2 regions of the Actinomadura sp. ATCC 39365 genome follow, and region 1 is predicted to be linked to the other one. Evidence: riboswitches for the same ligand, from Rfam matches in the RefSeq annotation. Region 1 holds a riboswitch; the other holds the start of a gene.
The links. Region 1 has a riboswitch for cobalamin ahead of ACNF49_RS27560 (ribonucleoside-diphosphate reductase subunit alpha). Riboswitches for the same ligand answer to the same signal wherever they lie in the genome.

Region 1 (4,205 bases):
TGGCCTGCTGGATGCGGGTGGCCGGTCGCGAGCGCAGGTAGTAGGTGGTCTTCAGGCCGGACTTCCAGGCGTACAGGTACATCGAGGAGAGCTTGTCGATCGTCGGCGCGCTCATGAACAGGTTGAGCGACTGGCTCTGGTCGATGAACGGCGACCGCGCGGCGGCCATGTCGATCAGGGCGCGCTGCGGCAGCTCCCACGCGGTGCGGAACAGCCGGCGCACGTCCTCCGGCAGCTCGGCGATGCCCTGCACCGAGCCCTCGGCCTGCTTGATGGCCGCCCGGACGCGCTCGTCCCACAGGCCGCGCGACTTCAGCTCGGCCACCAGCGCGTTGTTGATCTGCAGGAACTCCCCGCTCAGGGTCTCGCGCTTGAACAGGTTGGACACCTGCGGCTCGATGCACTCGTAGCAGCCGACGATCGAGGCGATGGTGGCGGTCGGCGCGATCGCGATCAGCAGCGAGTTGCGCAGGCCGTGGGCGGCGATGCGCTCGCGGACCGCGTCCCAGCGCTCGGCCTGGGTGCCGCTCTCGCCCCACAGGTCGTGCTGGAGCCGGCCGCGCGCCGCCCACGTCTGGTCGTAGGCGGGGTGGGCGCCGAAGCGCTCGGCCAGGCCGGCGGAGGTCTCCAGCGCCGACAGGTAGATCTCCTCGGCGATCCGGGTGGACAGCTCCTTGGCCTCGGCCGAGTCGAACGGCAGGCGCAGGGCGAAGAAGACGTCCTGCAGCCCCATCACGCCGAGGCCGACCGGGCGCCAGCGCGGGTTGCTGGCCGCGGCCTGCTCGCTCGGGTAGTAGTTGATGTCGATCACCCGGTCGAGGAAGGTGACCGCGGTGCGGACGGTGGCGCGCAGCCGCTCCCAGTCGATGCCGCCGTCGGGCCCGGCGCCCGTCAGATGGGCGGCGAGGTTGACCGAGCCCAGGTTGCAGACCGCGGTCTCGGCGTCGCTGGACACCTCGACGATCTCGGTGCACAGGTTGGACAGGTGCACCACGTTGCCGGGCTCGGCCGCCTGGTTGCACAGGCGGTTGGCGGCGTCCTTGAAGGTCATCCAGCCGTTGCCGGTCTGGGCGAGGGTGCGCATCATCTTGGCGTACAGGTCGCGGGCCTTGACCTGCCGGACGTACCGGCCGTCGCGCTCGGCGGCGCGGTAGGCCTCCTCGAACGCCTCGCCCCACAGGTCGGGCAGCTCCGGGACCTGGTCGGGGTCGAACAGCGACCAGGTGCCGTCGGCCTCGACGCGGCGCATGAACTCGTCGGGGATCCAGTTGGCCAGGTTGAGGTTGTGGGTGCGGCGGGCGTCCTCGCCGGTGTTGTCGCGCAGCTCCAGGAACTCCTCGACGTCCGGATGCCAGGGCTCCAGGTAGACGCAGGCGGCGCCCTTGCGCCGGCCGCCCTGGTTGACGGCGGCCACCGACGCGTCGAGCGTGCGCAGCCACGGGACGATGCCGTTGGAGTGCCCGTTCGTGCCGCGGATCAGCGCGCCCCGGGAGCGCACCCGTGACCAGGAGATGCCGATCCCGCCGGCGAACTTCGACAGCTGCGCCACCTGGGCGTAACGGTCGTAGATGGAGCCGATCTCGTCACGGGGCGAGTCGACCAGGTAGCAGGAGGACATCTGGGTGTGCCGGGTGCCGGAGTTGAACAGCGTCGGCGAGCTGGGCAGATAGGCCAGCGACGACATGAGCCGGTAGAAGCCGACGGCCTCGGCGGGCGTCTCGGCCAGCCCGCAGGCCACGCGCAGCAGCCAGTACTGCGGCGTCTCCACCACCAGCCGGGTGGACGGGTGGCGCAGCAGGTAACGGTCATAGACCGTGCGCAGCCCGAAGTACTCGAACCGCAGGTCGGCGGTGACGTCGACGGCGTCGTCGAGCTTGCGGGCGTTGGCGTTGACGAACTCGGCGGTCTCGTCGCCGACGAGCCCCTCGGCGTGGCCCAGCCGGATCGCCTGGCTGAAGGAGGCCACGCCCTGCCCGCGGACCTCCTTGTCGATGTAGCCCGACAGCAGCCGCGCGGCCAGGCGCGAGTACTGCGGCTCCTCGCCGATCATCTCGGCGGCCGTCTGGATGGACAGCCGGTCCAGCTCGGCGGTGGTGGCCCCGTCGTAGAGGCCGCTGATCGTCTTGGTGGCCACCCGCATCGGGTCGATGTCCGTCAGATCGGTCGCCCAGTGCTCCACCGCACGTACGATCTTGTTGACGTCGACCGGCTCGGCGGTGCCGTTGCGCTTGCGCACCTGCATCTGGACGCGTCGCGGCGCGGACCTGTCGGCGTCCGCCCGCGCCGTCTCGGCCAGGTCCGTCATCGGGTCCCCTGTGACCGTCACTGCGCTCTCCCCTCGTGAACTCGGTCAGTCGCCGAGAACGCGCGCAGGAGGCGGACGGCGAGGCGCCACAGCCCTCTCGCCAGTGCCGTCCACCGTCCCGCGCGGCCTCGGAGCAGCCGCGCACGCATGATCGCGCGCGGCGCGCCGGCAGGTCTTCGGACTCATGGGCATGCTGTCGCTGCCTACTGGCCGTCGCTTCCCGGGCCTTCGGCCCAGTGCGTCTGACGGCGGTCGTTCCCACTCACCGCTGCGGGGCAGTCCCGGATTTCCACCGGGTTCCCTCTTGCCTCGGCCGCCCTGGCGGGGCGACCGAACCGGCTGCGGGAGACACCATATATAGGGCGGATCAAAAAGTCACACCCAACATGTCGTGTTACGAAGAACCCACACTCCGACCCCCTCGCCCGCCGCGAGGCCGGCCAGGCCGTCCTGTTCGCATGCCCGCGGGCGGACGGATGTGATCGACGTCACAAGCCCGTGATGCCACGTTTTCGCTACCTTAGGTATCGAAACTTCAAGTAGCGAAAACCTGAGGGGACGACCATGAGCGAGACCTCCACCGGCCTGCGTCCGGTCACGCCGGACTGGGACAACGTCACCGCCGCCGAACTGGCCGCCTACGTCGAGGCGGAGAACCGGCTGCGCGCCTCCGTCGAGGCGCAGGCGATCACCGGCCGGCCGGACCCCGGCGCCACCATCGACTGGCGGACGGTGGCGCTGCCCGGCCGCGACGTCCCCGTCCGGGTCCACCGGCCGCGAGCCGTGGCCGAGCCGGGCGGCGGGGACGCGCTGCCGCTCGTGCTCCACGTGCACGGCGGCGGCTTCGTCGGCACGGCGCCGCAGAGCGACTGGGTCAACAGCCACCTCGCCGCCCACCTGCCCGCCGTCGTCGTCTCGGTGGACCACCGCCTCCTCGACTGGCGCACGCCGCTGGCCGCCGCCGCCGACGACGGCTGGGACGTGCTCCGGCACGTGCTGGACAACGCCGCGCAGTGGGGCGTCGACCCGGCGCGGGCCGTCCTGTTCGGCGAGAGCTGCGGCGGCCTGATCTGCGCCCTGGCGGCGATCAGGGCACGCGACGCCGGCCTGCCCCTGAAGGCCCAGGTGCTGGTCAACCCCGCCGTGGAGGTGGCCGGGACGATGTTCGACCATCCCTCGATGACCCAGTACGCCGACACCCCGACGCTCAGCGTGCCGGTGTTGCGGTTGTTCCACCGGCTCGCCGTGCCCGAGGGAACGGACGCCCGCGCGCTCTCCCCGCTGCACGCCGACGACCTGGGTGGGCTGGCCCCGGCGCTCGTGGCGGTGCCGACCCACGACCCGATCGCCGACCACGGCCGCCGCTACGCCGAGGCGCTGCGGGCCGCCGGCACCCCCGCCCGCCTGGCCGAGTACCCGGGGGCCGGGCACGCCTTCCTCAGCATGCCGGTCCTGGCCCCCAGGCCGAGGACGCGCGGGCGGACATCCGCCGCTTCCTCCACGACGCCCTCACCGCGTAACCCCGCGACCGGAGCGGGCCGGCGGGACGGGCCGGCCCCTCGCGTGCCGCCGGGTTCTGCTTCATGATTCGGGGTGTCACCCCGTGGCCCCTCGTGATGGGACGGTCAGTGAAGCGCATCCTCGCCTGGATCGGCGTCAACGTCGACATCCTCGTCGCCCTGTCGGTGGCGGTCGTCGTGAGCGTCCTGGACGTCGCGGGCATCGCCACCGCGGAGGCCGTCAGCAACGCCACCGTGGCCACGCTGGCGGTGCTCGCGTTCGTCATGTTGCGCAGCCGGACGCGGGCGCAGTCGGCGGAGAACGCCGTGGAGCGGGCCGTGCTCGCCGCCGATCGCAAGCTCGACCTGCTGCCGTCCCTGCTCCAGGAGCAGTCGGCGGT
Region 2 (4,205 bases), 410 kb from region 1:
CTCTTCCATGGCCTCGACCAGGGCGCGGGCGGTCGTCTCCGCGCGGTTCACGTCACCCAGCCCCGCCGTCCCGTCCTCGGCCAGGCCGAGCGCCTCACGCAGGCCGGGCAGCGTCTCCCTGCCGCCCCACATCTGCCGGGCGCGCAACATGGCCAGCACCAGGTCCACCCGCACCTGGCCGGTGGGCGCCTGGCCGAGGACGTGCAGGCCGTCGCGGATCTGCGCGTCCTTCACCTCGCACAGCCAGCCGTCCACGTGCAGGATGAGGTCGTCGAACTCGCTGTCGTGCGGCCGGTCGGCCAGCCCGAGGTCGTGGTCCAGCCGGGCGGCCTGGATCAGCGTCCAGATCTGCGCCCGGATCGCGGGCAGCTTGGCGGGGTCCATGGCGGCGATCGTGGCGTGCTCGTCCAGCAGCTGCTCCAGCCGGGCGATGTCGCCGTAGGTGTCGGCGCGGGCCATCGGCGGCACCAGGTGGTCCACCAGCACGGCGTGCGCGCGCCGCTTGGCCTGCGTGCCCTCGCCCGGGTCGTTGACGAGGAAGGGGTAGATCAGCGGCAGGTCGCCGATGGCCGCGTCGGTGCCGCACGCGGCGGACATCCCCGCCGACTTGCCGGGCAGCCACTCCAGATTGCCGTGCTTGCCGACGTGCACCATCGCGTGCGCGCCGAACTCGGCCGACAGCCAGCGGTAGGCGGCCAGGTAGTGGTGGCTGGGCGGCAGGTCGGGGTCGTGGTAGATGGCGATCGGGTTCTCCCCGAAGCCGCGCGGCGGCTGCACCATCACCACGAGGTTCCCGGCCCGCAGCGCGGCCAGCACGATGTCGCCCTCGTGCACGAACAACTCTCCGGGCGGCGGCCCCCAGTGGCGCTCCATCCCCTCGCGCAGGGCCGCGGGCAGCGTCCGGTACCACCGCTCGTAGGAGGCGGCGGAGATGCGGACCGGGTTGCCCGCCAGGTGCTCCTCGGTCAGCCAGTCCTGGTCCTGGCCGCCGGCGGCGATCAGCGCGTGGATGAGCGCGTCGCCGTCCTGGTCGGCCACGCCGGGGAAGCCGTCGCCCAGGTCGTAACCCGCCTCGGCGAGGCGGGCCAGCAGCCGGACGGTGCTCGCGGGGGTGTCCAGCCCGACCGCGTTGCCGACGCGGGAGTGCTTGGTCGGGTACGCCGACAACATCACCACCAGCCGCCGTTCGGCGGGAGGGGTGTGCCGCAGCAGGCCGTGGCGCACCGCGATGCCCGCCACCCGGGCGGCCCGCTCGGGATCGGCGACGTAGACGGTCAGCCCGTCGGGGTCGATCTCCTTGAACGAGAACGGCACCGTGATGATCCGCCCGTCGAACTCCGGGATCGCCACCTGGGAGGCGGCGTCCAGCGGCGACAGCCCGTCGTCGTTCTCCTCCCATGCCTGCCGGGTGGTGGTCAGGCAGAGTCCCTGCAGGATCGGCACGTCGAGCTCGGCCAGCGCGCCGACGTCCCATGCCTCGTCGTCGCCGCCCGCTCCGGCGGTGGCCGGACGGGAGCCACCTGCCGCCAGCACCGTGACGACCAGCGCGTCCGCCGCGCGCAGCGTGTCCAGCAGCTCCGGCTCGGCCGCGCGCAGGGACGAGCAGAAGACCGGCAGCGCCTGCCCGCCCGCGTCCTCGACGGCGTCGCACAACGCCTCGACGAAGGCGGTGTTGCCGGCCATGTGGTGGGCCCGGTAGTAGAGCACCCCCACCACGGGACCGCCGGCGGTCCTGGCAGGGCGGTCCAGCCTTCCCCAGGTGGGGGCCGGGGCGGGCGGCTCGAACCCGTGCCCGGTCAGCAGGACGGTGTCGGACAGGAACGCGTGCAGCTGGGCCAGGTTGGCCGGGCCGCCATAGGCCAGGTAGGCGTGCGCCTCGGCGCACACCCCGCCGCTGACCGTGGACAGCTCCATCAGCTCGGCGTCGGGAGCCTGCTCCCCGCCCAGCACCACCACCGGGCGCGGCCCGGCCAGCAGCGCGTCGAGCCCTTCGGCCCAGGCCCGCCGCCCGCCCAGCAGGCGCACCACGACGAGGTCGGTCCCCTCCGTCAGGCCGGGGACGTCCTCGGCGGTCAGCCGGGCGGGATTGCCCAGACGGTAGCCCGCGCCGCAGGCGCGAGCGCTCAGCAGGTCGGTGTCGGAGGTGGAGAGCAGCAGAACGGTACGGCTGTCGCCAGGCACGGCGCATTCCTCCCTCGGGGTCCTCGCCCCGGTCGCGGGTGACACGACGGCAGGAGTCTCCTGGCTCCCGGATCGACGCTCACCCCGGCCTTCCCGCCCGTCTCCGGGCAGTGGCCTCGTGGTGGGGTTCGCTCCCCGGTCACAGTGGCGGGACCGCGCCGGTTTCGCACCGGCTTCCTCCCATTGCCATCGCCTACGCCGAAGCTTACGACAGGAGCGCCCCGTCCCAGAAGTGGCGTTACGATCCCTTCGTGCCCGTAGGTGAATCTTCTGGACGTACGCGTCCCGATGCCTGTCCGGGGGCGCTCCAGGTGCACGAGGCCGCCGACGGCCCGCTCGCCCGTGTGCGCCTGCCCGGCGGCGCGGTGTCGGCCGCGCGGCTCCGCGTGCTCGCCGGGTGCGCGGCCGAGCTGGGAACGGGTGTGATCGAGCTGACGTCGCGGGCGAACGTCCAGGTGCGGGGGCTGCGCTCGCCCGAGGTCTTCGCCGGGCGGATCGCGGCGGCCGGGCTGCTGCCGTCGCCCGCGCACGAGCGGGTGCGCAACATCCTGGCCTCGCCGCTGAGCGGGCGCGGGCCGGACGGGCTGCTGGACGTGCTGGCGATGGCGGACGCCCTGGACCGGGCGCTGTGCGCGCGGCCCCGGCTGGCCGCCCTGCCGGGGCGCTTCCTGTTCGCCCTGGACGACGGCACGCGGGACGTCGCCGGGCTCGGCGCGGACGTCACCTACGTGGCGACCGGGCGGCTGCTGCTCGCCGGCGCCGACACCGGGCTGACCGTCGCCCCGGACGCGGCCGTCCCGCTCATGATCGACGCCGCCGAGGCGTTCCTGGACGAGCTGTCCCCCGACGGCCCGCGCGCCTGGCGCATCCGCGAGCTGCCGGACGGCCCCGTCAGGATCGCCGCCCGCCTGCGCGACGGCCAACCAGGCCGGACGGACGCACCGCCCGCCCCGGCCGCCGCGCGCCGCCCGTCCGCGGGCAGGATCGCGCAGCGGGACGGCCGCGTGGCGATCGAGGCCCTCGTGCCGCTCGGCCGTCTGACGTCCGCCCAGGCCGGAGCCCTCGCGGACATCGGGCGGCCGGTGCGCCTGACACCCTGGCGGACCGTCGTCCTGCCGGACCTCTCCCCCGGCGAGGCGGACCGGGTCGAGCGGGCGCTGGCCGCCATCGGGCTCGACACCGACCCGGACTCCCCCTGGGCCGGGGTCACCGCCTGCACCGGCCGTCCCGGCTGCGCGAAGGCGCTCGCCGACGTGCGGGCGGATGCCCGGCTATGGGTGCGCGGCCTCGGCCGCGCGCCCGCCACGCCCGTCCATTGGGCCGGTTGCGAGCGGCGCTGCGGCCTGCCTCGCGGCCCGGTCCGCCAGATGATCGCGACGATCAAGGGATACGAGGAACGCCAGGAGTGAGCGACTACATCCGCGACGGTGCCGAGATCTACCGGCGCTCGTTCGCGACCATCCGCGCCGAGAGCGACCTCACGGGCCTGCCGCCCGAGGTCGCCCAGGTGGCGGTGCGCATGATCCACGCGTGCGGCATGACCGACCTCGTGACCGACCTGGCCTGGTCCCCGCGGGTGGTCGCGCGGGCCAGGGAGGCGCTGCGCGGCGGCGCGCCGGTGTTGTGCGACGCCATGATGGTCGCCTCCGGCGTGACCCGGCGCAGGCTGCCGGCGGGCAACGAGGTGCTGTGCACGCTGGGCGATCCGCGCGTGCCCGAGCTGGCCGAACGCCTCGGCACCACCCGCAGCGCCGCGGCCCTGGAGCTGTGGCGCGACCGCCTGGAGGGCGCGGTGGTGGCGATCGGCAACGCGCCGACCGCCCTGTTCCGGCTGCTGGAGCTGGTGGCCGAGGGCGCGGGACGCCCCGCGGCCGTGCTCGGCATCCCGGTCGGCTTCATCGGCGCGGCCGAGTCCAAGCAGGCGCTGGCCGACAGCGACCTGGAGTACCTGGTGGTGCACGGCCGCCGCGGCGGCAGTGCGATGACGGCGGCCGCGATCAACGCCATCGCGAACGAGACGGAGT

Region 2: another riboswitch for cobalamin. It lies ahead of cobN (cobaltochelatase subunit CobN); the one in region 1 lies ahead of ACNF49_RS27560 (ribonucleoside-diphosphate reductase subunit alpha).

What each region holds. Positions count from the first base shown of each region.
Region 1 is NZ_CP184335.1:5,640,782-5,644,986, reverse strand. It holds gene ACNF49_RS27560 (ribonucleoside-diphosphate reductase subunit alpha) at 1-2,326, opposite strand, end outside; cobalamin riboswitch at 2,456-2,660, opposite strand; gene ACNF49_RS27555 (alpha/beta hydrolase) at 2,870-3,892, shown strand; gene ACNF49_RS27550 (hypothetical protein) at 3,934-4,205, shown strand, end outside.
Region 2 is NZ_CP184335.1:5,231,817-5,236,021, reverse strand. It holds gene cobN (cobaltochelatase subunit CobN) at 1-2,181, opposite strand, end outside; cobalamin riboswitch at 2,220-2,401, opposite strand; gene cobG (precorrin-3B synthase) at 2,433-3,590, shown strand; gene ACNF49_RS25730 (precorrin-8X methylmutase) at 3,587-4,205, shown strand, end outside.